2 regions of the Paenibacillus sp. FSL H8-0315 genome follow, and region 1 is predicted to be linked to the other one. Evidence: a T-box and tRNA genes for the amino acid it is inferred to sense, from the RefSeq annotation. Region 1 holds a T-box; the other holds one or more tRNA genes.
The links. A T-box is a leader RNA that pairs with one kind of tRNA and senses whether it is charged. The one in region 1 lies ahead of tyrS (tyrosine--tRNA ligase), so its partner is inferred to be a tRNA-Tyr.
Positions count from the first base shown of each region.

Region 2: it encodes a tRNA-Tyr, which carries the amino acid that the T-box ahead of tyrS (tyrosine--tRNA ligase) is inferred to sense. The anticodon was not compared.

Region 1 is NZ_JBBOTA010000001.1:521,394-533,387, reverse strand. Features, by position in the region: gene MHB56_RS02160 (acyltransferase family protein) at 1-1,079, shown strand, start outside; gene MHB56_RS02155 (LLM class flavin-dependent oxidoreductase) at 1,904-2,959, shown strand; gene MHB56_RS02150 (Crp/Fnr family transcriptional regulator) at 3,042-3,725, shown strand; gene MHB56_RS02145 (DNA alkylation repair protein) at 3,834-4,646, shown strand; gene MHB56_RS02140 (acetamidase/formamidase family protein) at 4,887-6,437, shown strand; gene MHB56_RS02135 (Lrp/AsnC family transcriptional regulator) at 6,515-6,961, opposite strand; T-box leader at 7,114-7,344, shown strand; gene tyrS (tyrosine--tRNA ligase) at 7,532-8,791, shown strand; gene MHB56_RS02125 (hypothetical protein) at 8,997-9,284, shown strand; gene MHB56_RS02120 (anaerobic sulfatase maturase) at 9,504-10,748, shown strand; gene MHB56_RS02115 (ROK family protein) at 10,812-11,994, opposite strand, start outside.
Region 2 is NZ_JBBOTA010000001.1:3,470,192-3,482,185, reverse strand. Features, by position in the region: gene MHB56_RS15240 (acyltransferase) at 1-822, opposite strand, end outside; gene MHB56_RS15235 (acyltransferase) at 934-2,142, opposite strand; gene MHB56_RS15230 (acyltransferase) at 2,436-2,945, opposite strand; gene ppaX (pyrophosphatase PpaX) at 2,942-3,598, opposite strand; gene lgt (prolipoprotein diacylglyceryl transferase) at 3,604-4,635, opposite strand; gene hprK (HPr(Ser) kinase/phosphatase) at 4,648-5,586, opposite strand; gene MHB56_RS15210 (ABC transporter ATP-binding protein) at 5,797-6,918, opposite strand; gene MHB56_RS15205 (PucR family transcriptional regulator) at 7,030-8,124, opposite strand; tRNA gene MHB56_RS15200 (tRNA-Lys) at 8,274-8,346, opposite strand; tRNA gene MHB56_RS15195 (tRNA-Tyr) at 8,352-8,437, opposite strand; tRNA gene MHB56_RS15190 (tRNA-Phe) at 8,446-8,518, opposite strand; tRNA gene MHB56_RS15185 (tRNA-Asp) at 8,581-8,658, opposite strand; tRNA gene MHB56_RS15180 (tRNA-Thr) at 8,673-8,748, opposite strand; tRNA gene MHB56_RS15175 (tRNA-Val) at 8,781-8,856, opposite strand; tRNA gene MHB56_RS15170 (tRNA-Met) at 8,865-8,941, opposite strand; tRNA gene MHB56_RS15165 (tRNA-Ser) at 8,972-9,063, opposite strand; rRNA gene MHB56_RS15160 (23S ribosomal RNA) at 9,146-11,994, opposite strand, start outside.

The DNA.
Region 1 (11,994 bases):
GTGTAGCCTGCTTAAGTATAGCCCTGCTGCATGCTCTTTATCGGGTTTATGACGATGGAAATACATCTTGGGTAGAGTCGGTGGGTTTACTGCTAACGTTTGGCACACCTGTATTCGTATTTATCTCCCAATTCGTGTTGTCATTTGCCTATCCCAATGAAATTCCAGCGAGATTTTGGGAGAAAAGAATCAAGTATATTTTATTGCCTTACTTTTTTTTCGGGACCTTGTATGCAGGACTAAAAGGATTGGAGCTGTCGAGTAGTGATGGCATTTCTTTGCTGCAGGCTTTTTGGTATTACCTCTGGCGTCATTTGCTGATTGGAGATTTCCATGGTTATTTTATACTGATTATCTTTCAGTTTTATGCTTTATTCCTCTGGTTTCAGACGTATGCGAAGCGGCTTAACCCCCGCAATGTTCTAATCGTATCGTTCCTTATTAACGTTATCTATTTGGGTTTCTTCAACTTTACTACGCCCGCAGATACGGCAGCCGCCCATTATTTCTGGGATAAAATGTACTGGATTTTCGCACCTGGTTGGATTTTTTACTTTACAGTAGCCTATTACTTGGGACGAAATGAGCTGTGGTTCCGGGAAAAATTAAAAAAGTTCCGCATAGCCGTATACACGCTCCCGGTTCTGACAGGTGCGCTAGTGCTGTTCGTGAATAGTCAAGGCTGGATAACGGCGCATAGCTCCAAAAGAATTGATATGCTTCTATTCGCCTTAAGCATGATTTTGCTGCTCTTCTCCGTGGCATCGAAAATGAAGAAAGTGCCACGTGTACTGGAATGGAGCAGCAGATACTCTTTTGGCATATACTTGCTTCATCCTTTGCTATTGGCTATATTCGTCAAGCTTCCAGCTTCATTTGGGTTGCAAAACCTTGGACTATTTAGTGTTCTGCTGCAATTTGTTGGTTGTGTGATAGGCTCGGCACTTATAATGAATTTAGCGAATCGAATTCCTGGCGGAGCGTTTGTATTCGGTCGGATCGGCGTTGGGATAAACCCAAGCAAACCACCGAAATCGCTGGATAAGCCGATAACTCCGAATATTGGGAATGCAAACTAGCTTGGATTTGACCGGCCGCTAATCGTCTGTGTTTAGGTGATTAGTGGTCTTTTTTGTTTTTGTATTATTGCGATTACTTCGCTATTACATTGCTATTACATCGCTATTACATCGCACTAGCAGCATCCTCTCAATTCTCATTAAAAAAGCAAAATAGTTGTAAGAAGTACAATTAAGCTCTTATGCTCGCAGCTTTGAGGCAGTTTAATTGTATATTTTACAACTATTATTTTAGATTCCCGCCATATTGAGGCAATTGCTCGTATTTAAATGTACAGAGTGCAACTAAATCCACAAAGGCTACCTTCAAAGCGTATATAGTTGCACAAAATGCAATTAAACAAACTTCGTCGTTACCACGCCTTAGCTGCACTGTGCGTTGGTGGTAAATACAATTAAACAAACTTCGTCGTTACCACGCATTAGCTGCACTCTTGCACATTGGCGGTAAAGTCCCAGTATAATTGTTGTATTGTGGTCAGTTCACACGAGGTCTTGTTTGTCGGACCGTATTGCAGCTATTTTCACTTTTTAGTTCATTTTGCGATAGTTTCGGACTGTATTGCGCTTATTTCCATAAAAACACACATTATGGAAGCTACTTTGCACGAATAGCTGCATCTAAGTCCGATAATTTAGCAATATGAATGAAATTATTAAAATAACGGCTCCTCAGTCCGATCTATAGTGAGGGGGATCTAATTAGATGAACTTCGATTATAGTCGAAGGGACCTAAATTAGTTAGTATAATTAGGTAGTCCCTTTATGGTTTTTTACATCCAGAGAATAATGCATCGTGCAGAATATTAGGAGGAAATGAATAGTGGAACTTGGAGTAAGTACATTTGTCGAGACCACACCTGATGTCCAAACGGGTGAGACAATAAGTCATGCAGAACGACTACGTGAAGTAGTGGAGGAAATTGTACTTGCCGAAGAGGTGGGATTAGATGTATACGGAGTAGGTGAGCATCATCGGCATGATTATGCGGCGTCTTCACCTGCGGTTGTACTGGCTGCGGCTGCTTCGTTGACTACTAAGATCCGGTTGAGTAGTGCTGTAATGATCCTGTCTTCAGCCGATCCGGTGCGTGTCTTTCAGGACTTTGCAACGCTGGACGGAATTTCAAACGGACGTGCGGAGATTATGATCGGCCGGGGTTCGTTTACAGAGTCTTTTCCTCTATTCGGATATGATCTGAAGGATTATGAAGAACTGTTTAATGAGAAGCTGGAATTGTTATTAGCCATCCAAAAGTCAGAAAAAGTGACCTGGAAAGGCAAACACCGAGCAGCTATAGAAAATTTGGGGATTTACCCGCGTCCGGTTCAAGATCCTTTACCGATTTGGATCGGGAGTGCAGGAAGTCCAGAGTCTGCGATCCGCACAGGATCACTAGGTTTGCCTTTTGTTTTAGCGATTATAGGGAATGTTCTACCACTGGATTATGCTTCACATGTACAGCTTTACAAAAAAGCAGCAGCTGAAGCCGGGCATGATATTTCAAAATTTCCAATCGCTTCGCATTCACACGGGTTTATAGCGGAGACTAATCAGTTAGCGCTGGAGAAATTTTTTCCTTCAACGCATGCCCGGACCAATGTGCGGGCGAAGGAAAAAGGAACACCTCCGTACCATCGTGCAGATTATGATGCAGCGTGCAGCTTAGAGGGCGCCCTTTACGTAGGTGATCCAGAAACTGTCGCTAATAAAATCATTCATCTGCGCAAGCATGTGGGAATTACGCGATTCTTTTTACATGTGCCGCACGGTACTATGCCTCATGAGGATGTTATGCAGGCGATTAGACTGCTGGGCACCGAAGTGGCCCCACGTGTGCGGGAAGAAGTAGCGCGCTGGGAAGCAAGTAACCGGTAATTTAGTAAGCTGCGTCCTTAGGACGTGGCTTTTTTTGTAAGGTATACTGAAGAAATGAATAGCGTTTTATACAGGAGGGGCAATGGAAAAAAATCATTATTTATCTCAATTCAATTTGCTTCAATCGTTAGGACTGGAAGATCTAATTGAAATGGAAGAATTAACGCGAATAACAGTAGTCCCCAAAAATACATATATCCAAACACCGTCAACCTTTTCTGAAGGACTGTTTTTTGTGAAAAAAGGAAAGGTTCGCTTATACCAATTAAACGCAAACGGTAAGCAATTTACATCGGATATCCTCAGTGAGGGTAATGTTTTTGGTGAAATGGGTATGATTTCTTTTGGAACGAAGGAACATTATATTGAAACGATTGAGGAAAGCCATATCTGCACAATTGATCCTGCAAGGTTTGAAGAATTCATCTCTCACCGACCTAGGTTTATGATGTCATTATTGCAAGTATTGAGCGACCGCATAAAAAGTATGAGTCAGTTAACTCAGAATCTAGCCATCGGAAATCTGCATGATAAAATATTGTGCGTTCTTTTAAAGCTAGCGGATCAGCATGGGGTTGAGCATAAGGATAATTGTTACAAAATTAATGTTCCTCTATCGCATCAAGAAATCGCTAATTTAATTGGAGCCAGCAGAGAAGCTGTAACAGTGGCATTGCAAGAATTGGTGAAAGCGGAGGTTATTCAGACAGGGTTCAGAACTATCTATATCCAGCGAGACAAGATTTTGGAAAGAAATATAACATAGATATCGAGTTGTAAACGAGATTACAGCTTCATTTTTAGAAACAACGGTATCCTAGCTATGACATGAAGGTGATTTAAGCTTTTAAATCATAGTGAAGGGACGATTTCCATGGAACACAGGAAGGGCACTCGAAAGGTTACTGAAATTCCCGTTGAGATTGTAGAACTGCTGAATAAAGGATATTTACAGAGCGTGAATTTAACGGAATGGCTTGCTGTGGATCATCTTGTCTTGTTGGAAAATGTACTGAATGAGCTAGGTTTTGAACTGGAAGCTAAACCAATTTTACAAAGGCTGAATGCGTTATCGGAAAAGAAAATCATGAAGCTCATCCCGATGATTTCACGTGAGTGGCAGCTTCTATTTGACTGTAAATCAGAGCTGGAACGTTCCCGATTATTTGCTGTGTTAGCTCATCATAAATCCTATAGTGTTCGCTGCTGGGCTGCTTATATCGTGGGCCAGAATCATCAATGGAGTCTAGTTCAAAAACTAACAGCAATCCGTCCTTTTGCAGCGGATGGTCATTTTGGGGTGCGTGAGATTTCATGGATGGCTTTAAGGGAATCAGTCATTGCCGAGCTGGATGCTTCCATTGAATTATTAAAGGCTTGGGTTCATGATCAGGACGCAAATATTAGGAGATTTGCGATCGAATTGACGCGTCCACATGGGGTATGGGCAAAGCATATTACAGCACTCAAAGAAAATCCAGCGATTGCCCTTCCGCTATTAAAACCTCTTAACTCTGATCCGGCAAAATACGTTCAGGATTCTGTAAGCAATTGGTTAAATGATGCTAGTAAAAGCCATCCGGCATGGGTACAGCAAATTTGTGACGATTGGTTGTACCTATCAGGTACCAAGGAAACAAAGCGGATTGTAATCCGGGCTACAAGAAGTATTACTGATCAAAAATAAAATAAGTGCATCACTTTAGACTGGATAATCAAACGTCAAACACTATGGGCTAATAAGTATTGGCGTTTTTTTGTTGTGGAGTTAACTTGGATAATTCAAGAGAAAGACTCCTTCGTGTTTATTATTTAAACCAAAATTCATGAAAATATTTATATTGTTAATCCTCAGGTCATCTGTTATACTCAGAAACACCAAATGTTATAAAAACTAACACTAATTATAGGGATGGAGGATTTTCGTATGAAAAAACAAATAATTCGTAATGTAGGTGTCACGTTATCCCTATTTTTAGTGGTGAATTCGTTATCTGGTGTTATGTATGCTAACACAACGAACGATGCGTATAAACCAAAAACCCATGTTCTGAAGGCGAATTCGGAGACTGTTCGATGGGGGAATATAGGTAAGGGAGATCCAGCTCTAACTGTGCATTCGGGAGACATCGTAACGGTTGAGGCCATTACACATCACTCTGGTGATGATTACGAGCGGATGATTAAAGGAGATGCGGGAGTAGAGGATATTTTCCACTGGATTGAGGGGGAGAAGAACGAAGCGCTCCGCGGGCCAGGCGTACATATTATGACGGGTCCCATCGCTGTTGAAGGTGCTGAACCAGGAGATGTGCTGGAAGTTAAGATTCTGGACATGAAGCTGAGACCAAATGGGAATGACCAATACGCTGGCAAAACATATGGCGTGAATGCCGCAGCGAACTGGGGTTATCTATATGGAGATATGGTGGAGGAGCCGAAAAAGCGTGAGGTAGTAACCATCTACGAGATGGATACGGAGGGTGGAACAGATTATGCAACAGCTGTATATAACTACAAATGGTCTGTGCAAACCGATCCAGATGGTCAAGTGCACCCGACAATTGACTACCCGGGTGTTATCGTTGACCATAATACGATTGATAAAAACTTCGATGTGCTAAAAGGTGTGAAAATTCCGGTTCGTCTCCACTTTGGTACAATGGGTGTGGCGCCGAAAGAAGCGGATGTTGTTGACTCCGTTCCACCTTCTTACAACGGCGGTAACGTAGATGATTGGCGGATTACCGAAGGTGCAACAATGTATTATCCTGTATCCGTAGCTGGTGCACTACTGTCGATCGGTGACCCGCATGCCGGTCAAGGCGATTCGGAGATTAACGGAACTGCGATCGAGACATCGGTCACTGGGGATATACAAGTCATTCTTCATAAAAAAGCATCGCTTAACAACAAGCTGAAAGGTTTAAACTTCCCATTACTTGAAAATGAGAACGAGTGGGTTGTGCATGGATTCAGCTACGCCAATTATTTGGAGGAGCTGGGGGCTAGTGCTCAGACGGATATCTTCAAAAACTCGTCCATCGACAAAGCCATGAAGGATGCCGCTCATAAAACAAAAGATTTTTTAATGGCTGGAATGGAATTGAGCGAAGATGAAGCGTACTCTCTGATGTCTGTGTCAGCTGATTTTGGAATTACACAAGTGGTGGATGGAAACTGGGGCGTACACGCCTTAATTGATAAAGGTCAATTCGGCGATTCCGAGCGCAAGCCCGTGGTTTTACGGAGCAGCTTTGAGAACTTTGGAGCAAAGGTTGGCTGGCAGCCAGCCACTAAGACAGTTACGCTAAGCTACAATGGCAATGTTCTGGAGATGAAGGTTGGAGCGACAACGGGGATTTACAACGGAGAGACAGTGAAGCTTGTAGCCCCAATAAGTGTTGTGAACGGGAAGATCGTGGTCAGCGAATATTTCGTGAACTTTTATAAAGCTAAGCTGGCTAAGACAGAATAAGACGAAATAGCAATTATTCGATAATCCTAAAAAAATCCAAATGAGAAAAGAACCGTCTTTATAGGCGGTTCTTTTTCTTATATATTCAATCCGTCCTGATTTTTGTGGCGTTTTAATAAGATTTGGTTTTCTACACGTACCAGTCCATCCAGACAGTAGATTGATTCATGCATAAACCGTTCCATCTCTTCAAGATTCTCTACCAAGATGTGAATATGCAGAATACATGGTCCCGTCATTTCGTATAATACAGCTACGCGTTCGTTTTCCTTTAATACATCGACGATATGATTTAAATGAGCAGGTTCTACTTCAAGTTCCAGGTAGGCGGAGATTTTCTTTCCTAGCTTTTCAGCACTGATGACAATCGAGAACTGTTCAATAATCCCTTGATTGACTAGCCGATCAATACGATCTTTCACCGCGACACTTGATAAACTGACTTCTTTAGCTAGATCAGTATAGGAAATTCTGCTGTTTTGGGCCAGCCGCATCAAAATATGGTTATCGATAGGATCTAGCATGCGGATTCGTTCACCTCTTTTTTCGTAATTGTATCAGAAAAAAAGTGGAAATGCCTAGTAGCGCTTTACAGTAGAAGTGTGTGACGGCATTCTCTCCTGAAGATAGTTGACATAAAAGAATTATTTCACTATACTGGCTGTAATCTTATATACGATATACGTTGAAGGAGCCCAGTAGTAACTTAGTCCCTGTTTCAGAAAGCCGGGGGTTGATGAAACCCGGTACACACTAAGCTTGCGAATTACACTTTGGAGTATCTCGGGTAATACCGAGCGGAATGACGAACGATATATTGTCAAGAGTGGTATCAATGGTATGCTTGAGCATAAGCGTTTCATGGGTGCAATCTGGGTGGTAACACGGTTATTCAATCGTCCCTATGTCTACAATAGACAAGGGGACGATTTTTTTGTTTTTAAATATAAGGATTTATAGGGTTCACTTCATCAATGATCCTTATATTTCTCGCTGAAACGGTACCGTCCTAGTCAGGAGGGCAAAGCCGTTTCCGCTTGGCGGACTGATGTTTCATTTATAGGATAACTACTAATTTTGAGGGGTGTAAGGCAATGAATATTATCGACGAACTAGAATGGCGCGATGCCATCAATCAACAAACAGATGCCGAAGGGCTAAGAGAACTGACCAATCAAAAATCGGTATCCCTGTACTGCGGTGTAGATCCAACAGGTGACAGTATGCATATTGGCCACTTGATTCCATTCATGGTGCTCAAAAGATTTCAACTGGCAGGACATCGTCCAGTGATTCTTATTGGTGGGGCTACGGGAACGATTGGTGATCCAAGTGGACGTCAATCTGAACGCTCTTTGCAAACGCTGGAGCAAATCCAAGCCAACGTTGACGCACTTACAGCACAGATGAAAAAACTGTTCGTGACTGATGGCGACAATCAAATCCGCATGGTGAACAACTACGATTGGACGCATAAAATCAATGTTATCGAATTTTTGCGTGACTATGGTAAAAACTTCAGCATCAATTCGATGCTTGCCAAGGATGTTGTAGCGAGCAGATTGGACAGCGGAATTTCCTTTACGGAATTCTCCTACCAAATCCTGCAATCCCTGGACTACCTGCACCTGTTCCAGCATGAAGATGTGCAGCTGCAAATCGGTGGTTCTGACCAATGGGGGAACATCACAAGTGGCTTAGATCTGATTCGTAAAAAAGAAGGTTCTGAGGCGGTAGCATTCGGACTTACCATCCCGCTTATGCTGAAAGCCGATGGTACAAAATTCGGTAAAACAGCTGGCGGAGCCATTTGGCTGGATCCGAACAAAACGACAGCTTTTGAATTCTACCAGTTCTGGGCGAATACAGATGACCGTGATGTTGTGAAATACCTGAAGTACTTTACATTCCTCTCTAAAGAACAAATTGATGCACTTTCAGAAAAGGTGCAGACCGAACCGCATAAACGTGAAGCGCAAATAACACTGGCTGAAGAAATGACCAGATTCGTGCATGGTGAGGAATTGCTGGAGCAGGCTAAACGTATTACTGCCGCTCTGTTCAGTGGAGATATTAAATCTCTGACCGCTGACGAGATCGAGCAAGGCTTCAAGGAAATGCCGACCTACGAAACGACATTGGAGTCCAAAAATATCGTGGAGTGGCTGGTAGATCTAGGAATTGAGCCATCCAAACGTCAAGCGCGTGAAGACATCACCAAAGGCGCAATTTCCATGAACGGTGAAAAAGTTAGCGATGTAGCATTTGAAGTTACAGCCAGCGAAGCCATCGGCGGACGTTTTATCATTATCCGTAAGGGTAAGAAAAACTACAGCCTGGTGAAATTGTCCTAATAATAAGAAGCCTTCCTTATGAATAAGGAAGGTTTTTTGTTGTATTTTAAGTATAGAGGCCGACTATTTGCATATTAAGTGAAATTTGAAAGGTGAAATCGTCAAAATTATGGTAAGCTTAGGATTCGTGTGATTTATGGATTAACATGATATTCTACAACTATAACAGAAAATTAGGAGTGGTAATTTGAGAAGACAAAAACCAATGACCATGGAAGAATTAATGAATGAGTTACAAGGACAGAAAACGTATCAAGAAGATCCCAATCACATCTCTTTCGAGAAATTGTTTAATGAAGCGTTTATGAGTAAGTATTCCAATTACAAAAGTTTCGATGAGTTTGTAACCAAAGGGAACTTTCAAGTAAAGACAGAAGAAGATGTTGCTGACATACCTGATGAACTGTTTGATCGTCATGTTGTTAGGGAGACGAAGTTTGCGGATTGGAAATCCATGTTGGAAACAGCAAATAGAGAATACGTCCGTAATTAATAAGACTAGTCTCTAACTACCGTTAGACTCATCCACAAAGAAACTGCACACCCTTATTGCTTTGTCCCAACGGACAATGGGGAGTGCAGTTTTTTTGTGCCCAGTTATTTGACCAGCTATGATGTTTTACTCATCGTTGACTCGCAGATCTATGATTTAATTGAACAAATAGGAATTAGGTTTTACAAAGATAGTATTACATAGGAGGGGCAGAATCGTATGACTGCATGTATACAAACCTCTAAGCAGGAGACCCTTCATGTCATGTGGAAAACCGTCTCAGAGGATTGTAATCTAGCCTGTGATTATTGCTATTACAGTACAGCCGGGGGACATCCTCAGCAACCGATCCGAGTGATGGATACGGAGCTTCTGGAGCGGTTTATCGCTCAGTACATGAAAAGATCATCAGGGATAGCGACTTTCTCTTGGCAGGGTGGGGAGCCATTATTGGCCGGACTTTCGTATTTTGAACAAGTGATTTCATTCCAAGCTAAGTACGCTCCGCCTCATACGATGATCAGTAATGCACTGCAGACCAATGGAACGCTTATCCATGAGAAATGGGCGAAATTTTTTAAACGGTATAACTTTTTGGTCGGGATTAGTCTGGATGGCCCAGAGCCTATTCATGATGCTCATCGTGTAACGGGTTCGGGAAAAGGCAGTTATGATCTAGTTATGCGTGGGATTCGTCATTTACAGAATGAGGGTGTGGAGTATAGTATTCTGACGGTGATTCATGAAGATAACGTGACGAAACCAGATGAGTTGATGGCATTATATCTAGAACACGAATTTCCTAATATTCAGTTTATCCCCTGCATGGATTTTGCTTCTCAGAAAAGTGAAGTAGCGGGACGTTTCCGAATTACACCTGAACAATACGGAGTCTTTTTATGCCGTACATTTGACCTTTGGTACAACGGTGGGTACCCAGAGCTTCCTATTCGTATTTTTGAGAATATGCTTCTTGTATTCATGCATCGTGAGGCAGAGTTATGCGTTCACAACTCATGTTGCCCGAAGATGATGGTGCTTGAAACGAACGGGGATGCCTACCCTTGCGATTTCTTTATTGATGAAGAGCATAGGCTAGGAAATATCGGCCAAACTGACTTGGAAGCACTGCTAAGCAGCCCAGTATATGATGATTTTTTGTTAATGAAGCCCAATATGAATGAATCATGCTATAAGTGTGAGTACCTTAGCTTTTGCAATGGGGGATGTCCGCGCAACCGGAATTGGCTTGATGTTAATGATCGGACTGAGGTTGATTATTTCTGCCATAGCTACAAAATGTTCTACTCATACGCCTATGAACGCATGCTATTACTGGCGAACCGACTTAGATCGGAGCGGATGCTGGAGTACAGGAAAAGTGCAAAACCACTTCCAGGTCGAAATGATCCATGTTTCTGTGGAAGCGGGAAGAAATTCAAAAATTGCTGTCAGGCATTATAGATTAGACTAGACAAGGTTGTCCCAACAGTCATGCAAAGGATTGGGAGCAACCTTTTTGTTATGCTATAGAACCATATGATTTCTCACCATTATTGCCGCACCCGTCACCACAGCTTCTTCTTTTAATATACCTAGGGAGAAGTGAGGTTGGTATTCAGGATAACGGTAAGTGTTTCTCTGTGCCACCTCCACCGCTGTTTGGAAAAACAACTCGTGAGAGTGAATGAGTGCACCGCCTAGAATGATGGTCTCTGGATGAAACAGGTTGATAACGTTGGCGAGTCCGATCCCGAAGTGGCTGGCAGCTTGGGTAAATAATTCACGCGCGTGTGGATTACCGTCTCTAAAGGCTTGTACCAATACATCATAAGTCAGCTTCTCAGGCGCCACTTTATATCTTTGGAGGATCAGATCGTTGTCCATTTTCGCCTCTGAGCGCGCACTTTGTTCTAGTGCCTGCACAGATACGAATGCTTCCAGAGCCCCGTAGTTCCCGTCATGATTTAATCGGGGTCCATCTGTCTGGATGATCATTTGACCAATGGCATCTTCCATATCCATTGTGCCATGAACAATACTTCCATGCGACATCATCGCATAGCGGAGTCCTGCTCCAGCATGTACATAAAGCATATGCTGAATGTTTGCGTGACGGATAGACCATCGTTCCCCAAGCAGTGCAGAATTGGCACCGTTGTCCAACCATGCCTTGAACCCCGTCCGTTCCTCTACCAGTTTGCAAATCGGCAGATTGTTCCAGCCTGAAGAAGGGAAGTGCAGCGGTTTTAGGATCAAGCCTTGTTCCCGATCAAGTGGCCCCACAGCCCCTATTCCTATCCCGATGATTTGACTGTCCACTAACTGATGGTCCCTAAGGAAAGCGCGTATTTGAATACTGATATGATCTATAAATCTTTCAGGTGTGAATGCCTGATCCATTCGCCAGTGAACTATTGATTTTGGGTTCATTTGCATATCAAATAAACCAAGGGAAGAATACACCCTGGAAATCTCTAAACCGATTATATAACCGTAGGAAGGATTGATCTGGTATAAAATAGGTCTTCTGCCTCCGCTAGATTCTCCAAATCCGCTTTCTATCAGCAAGCCTTCTTCCGTCATCTCATCTAATATCCGGGTCATTGTGCTTTTGGTAAGCGAAAATGTCTGTAAAAGATCCAACTTGGAAACAGTGCCTTGTTCGGCGATTCGGTCGTATAGGAGTTTTTTTGGTGACGGAATATGT
Region 2 (11,994 bases), 2.9 Mb from region 1:
AGAGAAACCCTCATACCATAAGCTGTTGATGACAGTTTTTTTCGTGTAGTTGTTAAACCATAGCTCAACATGAATAACCCCTGCTACAATCCATAACAACCACAACGTAATCCAAACCGGACCTTTACCGGCGCGCCAGCCTTCACGTGAAGGCACTAACCATTTTTTCAAAGAAGAGTAATACACTGCAATCCCAGCACCCAGCAGGAAATACGAGAAATAAGTGATCGCCAGACTCCCCTTGGATAACTGCCAATACCCGTGATTGGTCATGTATTTATTCAGCAGCACAAAACCCCACTGTAGTAATAACCCGATCAGTGGCGCCCAAGCCGCCAGATGACGAACCTTTTGCAAACACCACAAAATGAGCGGAAATAACACGTAAAACTGAATAATGATAATAATATAATACAGATGCGTATATGCCGTTCCTGTCCATAAATACTTCCATAGCTTAGAAGCCATCTCCCCCGGAGGTAAGCCCCAAGTATTCCCGGCATTCATTTTTAACGCAAAATACAGCAATGAAAATACTACATAAGGCACAATAATATAAAGCAGCCTTCTAGTGTAGAACTTTCCTAGCGTTTTGCCACCCAGCGGACGGTCAATATAGTTATAGAAGAGCACGAACCCACTCAAAAATATGAATGAAGGTACGGCGAACTGGCTGAATTTATTAATAAATAAGAACGGATGAAACATGTTTGTACCTAGTGTCTCCGCCAACGTTCGTGAAGTAGCATGAATAGCCAGCACTGCAAAAATAGCAATCGCCCGAAAAATATCCAGCTGCGGAATTCTTTCTTTTTGTCTCATAATCTTTCCTCCTGTTAAGCTCCGCATCGAAGTGATGCCTTTTTAATCAAATATTATGAAGGCTACTTCCCCACGTTTAAGCGTGTGCGTGTATCAGACCTTCTTCTAACGCTATTTCTCCTGCTGCACGAACCCCTTTGCCCGTTCCTCAGAGATATAACCTGACTTTTCCTGCGGACTGGATTCCAAAGAGCGAGGCACGCTTCCAAAAATAATCCATGAACCCGGAACTCGCCGGAAAGCAAACTGCACAATAAGCCAGCTCCCTCCCAGTGCGACCACAAGCCCTCCGTAGATGAACAAAACATATGTTAGCGACTCTAGGGGAATCTGATATCGGAACCTGCGATATACCGCCAGCAATAGCGGATGAATCAAATATATCGCAAATGAGAGTTCACCCAAACGTGTTAAAAAAGCAACAATCCCGCGAGAGGCCTTACGATAGATCAGGAATGTAGCATACAACAGAACCAATGCTGATAACATCGTATGGACATTCCATAATAGCTCGTACCACAGCGAATCCGTCCACACCCCAAAATGGCGGGCCACATACCATAGCTGCACATGGATAAAGGCTGCAATTAACCACCCGCTCACTAACAGGGCAGTCCATCCTTTTTGCTTGGCAGTTAGCTCCCTCCATGGCTTCATCAGCCAAGTCTTCACCTTCTCAAAGTGAATTGCGATATAAGCACCCATCATATAATAAGCCAGATAAGAGATCGCGAGGCTCCCTTTTTCAACAATGTGCAGTTCGTATTTATTCCAGAAAATAAACCCCCACTGAAGTGCCAATCCGAGCGGAACCGCCCATTTAATTAAAAAGCGGGAACTCTGGAGTAGCTTAAGCAGTACTGGAAAAAGCAAATAAAACTGAATGCTGATAAATACAAAATACAAATGCGCATATGCGGAACCTGAGAATAACGCTCTAATAAAGCTGTACAGGTTGCCACCGAGGTTCTGGGTCAATCGTCCGTTCACATATAAGGTTAGTGCGTAATAGCCCGTAGAGGCTAGCAGATAAGGTAATAAAATATACTTTAATCGACGACGGTAGAAATTAATAATCAAGCTGCGTGTCACAGGACGCCCATAATAATTATAAAACAATACAAAGCTGCTCAGAAAAATAAATGAGGGCGTACCGAATTTAAAGAAAATGTTGATCCAGTTCAGCCAGTAATAATAAGGGGAATGCAGTGCCTGCTCTCCAGCGGCAAAAGATGAGGAATGCACATGCAATACGCCTAAGATCGCTAATGCTCTGAAAATATCCAGCTGGGGCAGCCTTTCCTGTCTCGCAGTGTTCATATTATATTCCTCTTCTCTACTATGATGGTTGTTCATAGAGACGCTAAGCGGAATGTGGAAACTGAAAATACCAGGAAGCCTGCACCTGCTGATTTTACATTCTGATATTTGAAGCTGAATGCCTAGCGTGGGATTCGCCTTATCACTAACGCTAATTATATCGAATGTATCTGTTCTAAAAACTTAAGAAGAACTTAAAGTTTCCTTAATAATCTTCTCTAAGACGCAAGAAACCCTGCAGAACCTGCGCTAAAAAAACGCAATATGTAACTGCAGGGTTAAAAAAGCATCGTTTACACTTGTTCCGAATGTTCTTCCGTTGAAGAGGGGCGCAGCTCTCGCAGAGGATTGCCTCCGACAAAAGAGCCAGCCGCCACATTTTTGTGCACCACGGAGCCAGCAGCTATAACTGCCCAATCTCCAATGGTTACACCGGGAAGAATCGTTGTATTCGCGCCGATCAATACATTTTCACCGATCACCACTTCGCCCAGGCGATATTCCTTGATCAGATACTCATGCGCCAGAATCGTCGTGTTATAACCAATAATAGAATTCTCACCTACCGTTATTTTCTCCGGAAAAAACACATCCACCATTGCCATAAGACCAAAAGCCGTGTGTTTACCAACCTTCATCCCCAGCATCCGTCGATAGATCCAATTCTTTAACGGTAGAATCGGACAATAGCGGGCAATCTGAATAAAAATAAAGTTGCGGACACCCTTCCAAGGGCTGACCGTACGGTAAATATACCAAAGTGAGTTATGACCTTCTACTGGATAACGGGTTACGTTTCTCACGATTCATTCGTTCCTCGCTCCATAATTTCTATAATATCCTTCATGTTATGGATGATAAAGTCCGGATCATACTTGCGGAGCGTATCCTCGCCCTTCAAAGACCAAGATACTCCAGCAGCGTATACACCGGCAGCTTTGGCTGATTGAATATCAACTGCACTGTCACCTATCATTAAGGTTTTGCGAGGATCAACACCAAGGTTGTGGACCGCTGTCAGTACGGGCTCCGGATGTGGCTTTGGTTCAGTAACATCGTTCACAGTCACAATCGTATTCATGTACTTAAGCAAATCGAACCTTTCCAGGGTCTTGATCGTTGTTGGACGGATCTTAGTAGTTACAATCCCAAGTTTGATCCCACGACGCGAGAGCTCCTCAATGGTCTCCTTTACAAGCGGAAAGGAACGCACTAACTCATCATGATGCTCATTATTATAAGAACGATAGGACTTTTCTAACGTACCATTTACATCCTCTAGTCCAGAGAATACTCTCATCTGTTGCTGAAGGGTTGTTCCCATATGCGGAATTATCTCTTCTCTGGTCAGTGGAGCCAGACCATTGTCCTTCAGCGCGTACATAAATGAACTAATGATTAGCTCATTCGTATCGACAATCGTTCCATCCAGATCAAAAAGAACGCATTCTATCATAAGTTTTACTGCTCCTTCTTATCTCCATCCGCTGGCTGTCCTTGCTCAGGTTGTGTTCCTTGACGAGTTTTCTGCGGTGTATTTACTGCGCTTTCTGGCACTACAGTATCTGCTTGGATCGGTTTAGTACATACGATAGGGTCAGAATAATGTGCTTTAGGCTCTCCGGTTACTCTGCGAATAACGATCAGCAATATAGCTGCCACAATAATAAGTAGAGAAAGCAGCTGAGAAATACGAATATTACCATAGGCAGGATCCAGATATCCTTGTTCAAAACCTAACCATTCCATCGGACTCCATAAGCCGTTTATAAACGAAGCCAGTCCTGCACTTCCGTTAAAAGCTAAACTGTCAGTACGCACAGCCTCGATGAAGAACCGACCGATGGAATACCATATAAAGTAAGACATGAAGATTTCCCCAGCACGTACAAACTTCTGACGACGGAGAACCATCAATAACGCAATCCCTAGTAAGCTCCAAAGAGATTCATACAGGAAGGTCGGATGATGAAAAGCATCTCCTATGTACATTTGATTAACGATGAAGTCAGGTAAATGCAGTTTATCCCGTAAAAAAGATTCCTCAACTACGCTGCCGTATGCCTCTTGGTTGACAAAGTTTCCCCAGCGGCCAATCATTTGACCCGCCAGTAGTCCAGGTGCACAAATATCAACAATACGCCAGAAAGGGTAACCCTTATAACGGAAATAAATAATTCCGCAAATAATCGCTCCTATTAATGCGCCGTAAATGGCGATGCCGCCATTCCAGATCTTAAAGACGTCTATCAGATTATGCTTATAATCGTCCCATTTAAAAGCTACAAAATAAATCCGTGCCCCTATAATTGCCGAGGGTACACCCAGTAGCAGCATATCCATAAAGAATTCTTGCGGGATTCCGAACCGTTTGCCCTCGCGGATCGCAAGAAATAATCCCGCGAGTGCACCGACCCCTAGTATTAACCCGTACCAGTGTACAGGTAGTGATCCAATTGAGAATACAATAGGATCTATTGCTAATGGGAACATTGTCTCACACTCCTAATCGAGATCGTCCATATCCTCAGATATGGTCGCAGTTAACTTATTCGTAAACTGCAGGGCTGCATTAAAGCCCATTTGCTTCAGGCGATAGTTCATCGCAGCAACCTCAATAATAACGGCAAGGTTACGTCCTGGACGTACAGGAATGGTTACAAGTGGAACATCGGTATCAATAATCCGCGTTGTTTCCTCATCAAGTCCAAGCCGGTCATACTGCTTGTCTTGCTGCCAAGCCTCTAATCTAACGACAAGTGTAATCCGTTTATGATTACGGATAGCACCCGCACCAAAAAGTGTCATTACGTTAATGATACCTACTCCGCGAATTTCCAACAAGTGACGGATCAACTCAGGGGCTGTACCATGCAGCTGGTTATCTGAAGTCTGGCGGATTTCCACGGCATCATCAGCGATCAGTCTATGTCCACGTTTTACAAGTTCAAGGGCTGTCTCACTCTTACCAATACCACTACTACCAGTAATCAGCATACCTACACCATATACATCACAGAGTACACCATGAATCGTTGCTGTAGGGGCTAATCTCCCTTCTAAGAAGCTCGTCAAACGGCTGGAGAAAATAGTCGTAGCCATCGAGCTACGAAGCACAGGAAGTCCCTTTTCATTACTTATATCAATTAACTCCTGTGGCACATCCAAACTACGGGTAATTACGATACAAGGGGTATTGTCATTACAGATTCCACGAAGCCTACTTTTACGTTCAGCTTCAGGCAGCATGGAGAAGAATGCGAGTTCTGTCTTACCTAATAGTTGAACACGTTCTTCCGGATAATATTCGAAATAACCAGCAATCTCTAGTCCAGGGCGATTCAGGTCATCGACCGTAATAGGTCGTTTTAGACCTTCCTGGCCGGAAATAACCTCTAATTGAAAATGTTGTACCAATTCAGATACTTTTACTTTCTTAGCCATGTAAATTCGTCCTTTCGTCACCTGCGGTATATGTCCGCTTACTGCGTCCGGTTGACAGCGATCTCATTACAATTCCGGAGGTAATTCTCCTGCTATCTTAATTGATAACGCTTGTGAATGCAATCTTAACGCCTATCCATTACGACCCTAATTAAACAATAAAGCCACCCTTTCGGGTGGCTTTATCAAGAGAGAAAAGATCCTGCGATCTTATCCCAACAGAATGTTAACTTCGGATTCTTTATCGAAGAAGTGAACTTTGTTCATATCGATAGCCAATTTTGGCTTGCTGCCTTCGCGAGTAGTGGAACGTCCATCTACACGAGCGATTACAGTAGATTTACCAAGGCCGCTCAAGTAAAGGAGCATTTCGTGACCAAGGTTTTCAGTTACATCAACCAATGAAGTAAAGATTGTGTTCGGGGAAGCTTCCAAGAATACTGGCTCTTCATGGATATCTTCTGGACGAACGCCCATAATTACTTCTTTGCCAATGTAGCCTTTGCTGCGGATGATTTGAGCTTTTCCGCCTGGTACTTCAACATCAAGGTTCTCAGCGCGGAAACGGATAGAACCGTTTGCTTCGGACAAAGTACCATTGATAAAGTTCATTGTAGGGGATCCGATAAATCCAGCTACGAACAGGTTAGTTGGTTCATTGTACAACTCTTCAGGGGAAGCAGCTTGTTGAATGATACCATCATACATAACTACGATACGGTCACCCATTGTCATAGCTTCTGTTTGGTCATGCGTTACGTAGATACAAGTGGTTTCAAGGCGTTTAACCAGTTTAGTGATTTCAGCGCGCATTTGACCACGAAGTTTAGCATCCAAGTTGGAAAGAGGCTCATCCATCAAGAAGACTTGTGGATCACGTACGATAGCGCGTCCCAAAGCGACACGTTGGCGTTGACCACCGGAAAGTGCTTTTGGTTTACGATCTAGCAAATGCTCGATATCGAGAATTCTAGCAGCTTCACGTACTTTCTTGTCGATTTCATCTTTCTTCACTTTACGAAGTTTCAAACCGAAAGCCATGTTTTGGTATACGCTCATATGCGGATACAGGGCGTAGGATTGGAATACCATCGCGATATCGCGGTCTTTAGGTGCAACGTCGTTGACTACACGATCGCCAATGTACATTTTACCTTCGGAGATTTCTTCCAGACCAGCGATCATACGCAAAGTTGTGGATTTACCGCAACCGGATGGTCCAACCAATACTAGAAATTCCTTATCTTTAATATCAAGATTGATATCCATTACTGTTGCTTTATCTGAACCCGGGTATTTTTTGAAAATATGCTCTAAACGTACGCCTGCCATTGTATTTCCCCCTCGAGTTAATTATTGATTAATTGAAAAATTCTTTTTTCCTTGTACATTTATATTACCCTAGACGGGACACGGTGGCTATTTGTAACGTTCACAAAAAACCTATTTCCTTTTCGTCACTTTATACAAAAGCATAGTAAGCTTCACAATAGCAGCGTCCCCAAAGCTACGCACATCGGCACCCGTCTCCTGTTTTATCTTGTCCAGACGGTATAAAAGCGTGTTGCGATGAATATATAACTTCTTGGCTGTTTCACTTACATTACAATCCATCTCAAAAAACGTCTCCAGGGTCATCAGCATCTCTTTATCCGATAATACGGTAGAATAGTCGCCAATCTGTCCAAGTAACTGTTTACGCCGTGCATCAGGAATGCTGTTAACCAAACGTTCCAAATGCAGCTCCCAAGGTAAATGAATATATTCACCCACTTGGAAAATACGTCCGAGTACAATGGTCTCCCTCAGCAAGGCCACGGATCCCGTCAATCCCTTAACAGGGACTATAGCCGGGGCTACAGCCAAATGGAATACACCTACCCATTCGCTGGCTATCAGTTCGTGTAAACCCATACTGGTCTGAGCCAGAATTTCATCTACACTCTCTTCTTCCTCATCCTTATCATCTCCGCCCGTGAGTAGTTCCTTCCGGGCCAATATTAACCATTCTTTTTCTTGAAGAGGTATAAGCAGAATTTCATTCTCAAAATAGCTGCGCAGCAGCTTCATTAAGGAACGATAAGTGATCTGCGGGCTATGTGCATTCTCACTGCTAAGTAGGAATGGAACCATATCTCCGAATAAACGTCCCTTTAGAGCCATCTCATCGGGTATCTCAGAGTCATTTTTCTCTTGCTCCAGTTCGGTGTTCAACCAGGTACCCAGCTGCCGAGCCTCCGCTTCCCCTTCTTCTCTAACCCCAGTAGCTTTTAGTGCAATTGCAAAGTTTCGAACTGCATAATTCACTAATTGTATTTCCAAAGAGTTAAGTCCATCCAATTCCACCCAGATAGCGGTTACACGTCCATCAGTCTCATATAATGGTGCCCAAAGATGACCTTCATGGATTACCGGCTGTTCTTGTGCTTCCAATCCCAGGCTAAAAAGAGAAGCTGAATGTTGCCTCCCTAACTGCTTGATTCCGGTTTTCTTTCCGGTGAGCTGCTCTAACTTTTTTCGCAATGTTTCGCTATCCATAGTCACCATACTCCACCACTTTTGCTCTTTTCGCCTATTTTAGCATATTCTCTAATATTATGTTAATCACTACAGCAGCGCGCTACTATAATACGACATAAAAACACAAAAAAAGCCACCACCCTAAGGTGATGACTTTCTGTTTGGGATGAGCCATGAAGGACTCGAACCTTCGACACCCTGATTAAAAGTCAGGTGCTCTACCAACTGAGCTAATGGCTCATAAATGGTGGGGGATGATGGATTCGAACCACCGAACACGTACGTGAGCAGATTTACAGTCTGATGCGTTTGGCCACTTCGCTAATCCCCCAAAAAAGGTGGCTCGGGACGGAATCGAACCGCCGACACGAGGATTTTCAGTCCTCTGCTCTACCGACTGAGCTACCGAGCCATAAGATTACATGACAATTAAGCGGAAAAGTCTTACACTTCCCACTCATTTTGTGGAAAAAATGGCGGAACCGACGGGATTCGAACCCGCGGTCTCCTGCGTGACAGGCAGGCATGTTAGGCCAACTACACCACGGTTCCGCATTAATTAAAAATGGTGCCGGCGAGAGGACTTGAACCCCCAACCTACTGATTACAAGTCAGTTGCTCTACCAGTTGAGCTACACCGGCACGGTGTAAAAGCAATTCTAAAAAGATGAAAATGGTGGAGGCTGAGGGGATCGAACCCCCGACCCTCTGCTTGTAAGGCAGATGCTCTCCCAGCTGAGCTAAGCCTCCAGGTATTATGGTAGCGGCGAAGGGGATCGAACCCCCGACCTCACGGGTATGAACCGTACGCTCTAGCCAGCTGAGCTACACCGCCACAATAATTAGTATTGCTATGGATTGAAAATGGCGGAGAGAGTGGGATTCGAACCCACGCACCGCTTACGCAGTCTAACCCCTTAGCAGAGGGTCCCCTTATAGCCACTTGGGTATCTCTCCAAACGATATCAGTACCACAGCAATCCAAACAGGAATTTGACTCCCTGAAAACTGAATCCGAAACGAATCTGCATTCTAAGTATAGGATAAGCCCTCGACCGATTAGTATTGGTCAGCTCCATGCATTGCTGCACTTCCACCTCCAACCTATCTACCTCGTCGTCTTCAAGGGGTCTTACTAATTGGGAAATCTCATCTTGAGGGGGGCTTCACGCTTAGATGCTTTCAGCGCTTATCCCGTCCGTACGTAGCTACCCAGCCATGCTCCTGGCGGAACAACTGGTGCACCAGCGGTACGTCCATCCCGGTCCTCTCGTACTAAGGACAGCTCCTCTCAAATTTCCTGCGCCCACGACAGATAGGGACCGAACTGTCTCACGACGTTCTGAACCCAGCTCGCGTACCGCTTTAATGGGCGAACAGCCCAACCCTTGGGACCTACTTCAGCCCCAGGATGCGATGAGCCGACATCGAGGTGCCAAACCTCCCCGTCGATGTGGACTCTTGGGGGAGATAAGCCTGTTATCCCCAGGGTAGCTTTTATCCGTTGAGCGATGGCCCTTCCATGCGGTACCACCGGATCACTAAGTCCGACTTTCGTCCCTGCTCGACTTGTAGGTCTCGCAGTCAAGCTCCCTTATGCCTTTGCACTCTGCGAATGATTTCCAACCATTCTGAGGGAACCTTGGAACGCCTCCGTTACTCTTTAGGAGGCGACCGCCCCAGTCAAACTGCCCGCCTGACACGGTCCCCGTACCCGGTAAGGGCACTAGGTTAGAACCTAGATACGATCAGGGTGGTATCCCAACGGCGCCTCCACCGAAGCTTGCGCTCCGATTTCTACGGCTCCCACCTATCCTGTACAGATCGTACCCAAATTCAATATCAAGCTGCAGTAAAGCTCCATGGGGTCTTTCCGTCTTGTCGCGGGTAACCTGCATCTTCACAGGTATTAAAATTTCACCGGATCTCTCGTTGAGACAGCGCCCAAGTCGTTACGCCATTCGTGCGGGTCAGAATTTACCTGACAAGGAATTTCGCTACCTTAGGACCGTTATAGTTACGGCCGCCGTTTACTGGGGCTTCGGTTCATAGCTTCGGGTTACCCCTAACCACTCCCCTTAACCTTCCAGCACCGGGCAGGCGTCAGCCCGTATACTTCGCCTTGCGGCTTCGCACAGACCTGTGTTTTTGCTAAACAGTCGCTTGGGCCTTTTCACTGCGGCCCCCTCGTGCTATTCACACTACCGGGGCACCCCTTCTCCCGAAGTTACGGGGTCATTTTGCCGAGTTCCTTAACGAGAGTTCTTCCGCGCGCCTTAGAATTCTCTTCTCGCCTACCTGTGTCGGTTTGCGGTACGGGCACCTTCTCCTGGCTAGAGGCTTTTCTTGGCAGTGTGAGATCATGACCTTCGCTACTATAATTTTCGCTCCCCATCACAGCCCAGCCTTAATGATGTGCGGATTTGCCTACACATCAGCCTCACTGCTTAGACGGACATCCATCAGTCCGCGTCACTACCCTCCTGCGTCACCCCATCGCTCATAGCGGATTACGGTGGTACAGTAATTTCAAACTGTTGTCCTTCGACTACGCCTTTCGGCCTCGCCTTAGGTCCCGACTTACCCTGAGCGGACGAGCCTTCCTCAGGAAACCTTGGGCTTTCGGCGGATCAGATTCTCACTGATCTTTTCGTTACTCATACCGGCATTCTCACTTGTGTAGTGTCCAGCGCTCTTTTCAGTACACCTTCAACCCCTACACAACGCTCCCCTACCCCAGATACATACGTATCTAGCCATAGCTTCGGTGGTGTGTTTAGCCCCGTTACATTTTCGGCGCAGAGTCACTCGACCAGTGAGCTATTACGCACTCTTTCAATGGTGGCTGCTTCTAAGCCAACATCCTGGTTGTCTGTGCAACTCCACATCCTTTCCCACTTAACACACACTTGGGGACCTTAGCTGATGGTCTGGGCTGTTTCCCTTTTGACAATGGATCTTAGCACTCACTGTCTGACTCCCGGCAATAAGTATATGGCATTCGGAGTTTGACTGAGCTTGGTAATCCTTGCGGACCCCGCACCCAATCAGTGCTCTACCTCCACTACTCTTATACCGAGGCTAGCCCTAAAGCTATTTCGGGGAGAACCAGCTATCTCCGAGTTCGATTGGAATTTCTCCGCTACCCCCACCTCATCCCCGCACTTTTCAACGTACGTGGGTTCGGGCCTCCAGTGCGTGTTACCGCACCTTCACCCTGGACAGGGGTAGATCACACGGTTTCGGGTCTACGTCCACATACTAATTCGCCCTATTCAGACTCGCTTTCGCTGCGGCTCCACCTTCTCGGCTTAACCTTGCATGTTAAACGTAACTCGCCGGTTCATTCTACAAAAGGCACGCCATCACCCATTAATAGGGCTCTGACTTTTTGTAAGCACACGGTTTCAGGTTCTATTTCACTCCCCTTCCGGGGTGCTTTTCACCTTTCCCTCACGGTACTGTTTCACTATCGGTCGCCAGGTAGTATTTAGCCTTAGCAGATGGTCCTGCTGGATTCATACGGGGTTTCACGTGCCCCGCACTACTCGGGATCCGTCTCGGAGAGAACACAGTTTAGGCTACAGGGCTTTTACCTCTATCGCGGGCCTTTCCAGACCTCTTCACCTACCATATTCCTTTGTAACTCCATGTGAGACGTCCCACAACCCCTAAGAGCAAGCTCTTAGGTTTAGGCTGTTCCGCGTTCGCTCGCCGCTACTGACGGAATCACTATTGTTTTCTCTTCCTCAGGGTACTTAGATGTTTCAGTTCCCCTGGTCTGCCTCTACATTTCCTATGTATTCAGAAATGAGTAACTGCGAATTACCACAGCTGGGTTTCCCCATTCGGACACCCCCGGATCAAAGCTTGCTTACAGCTCCCCGA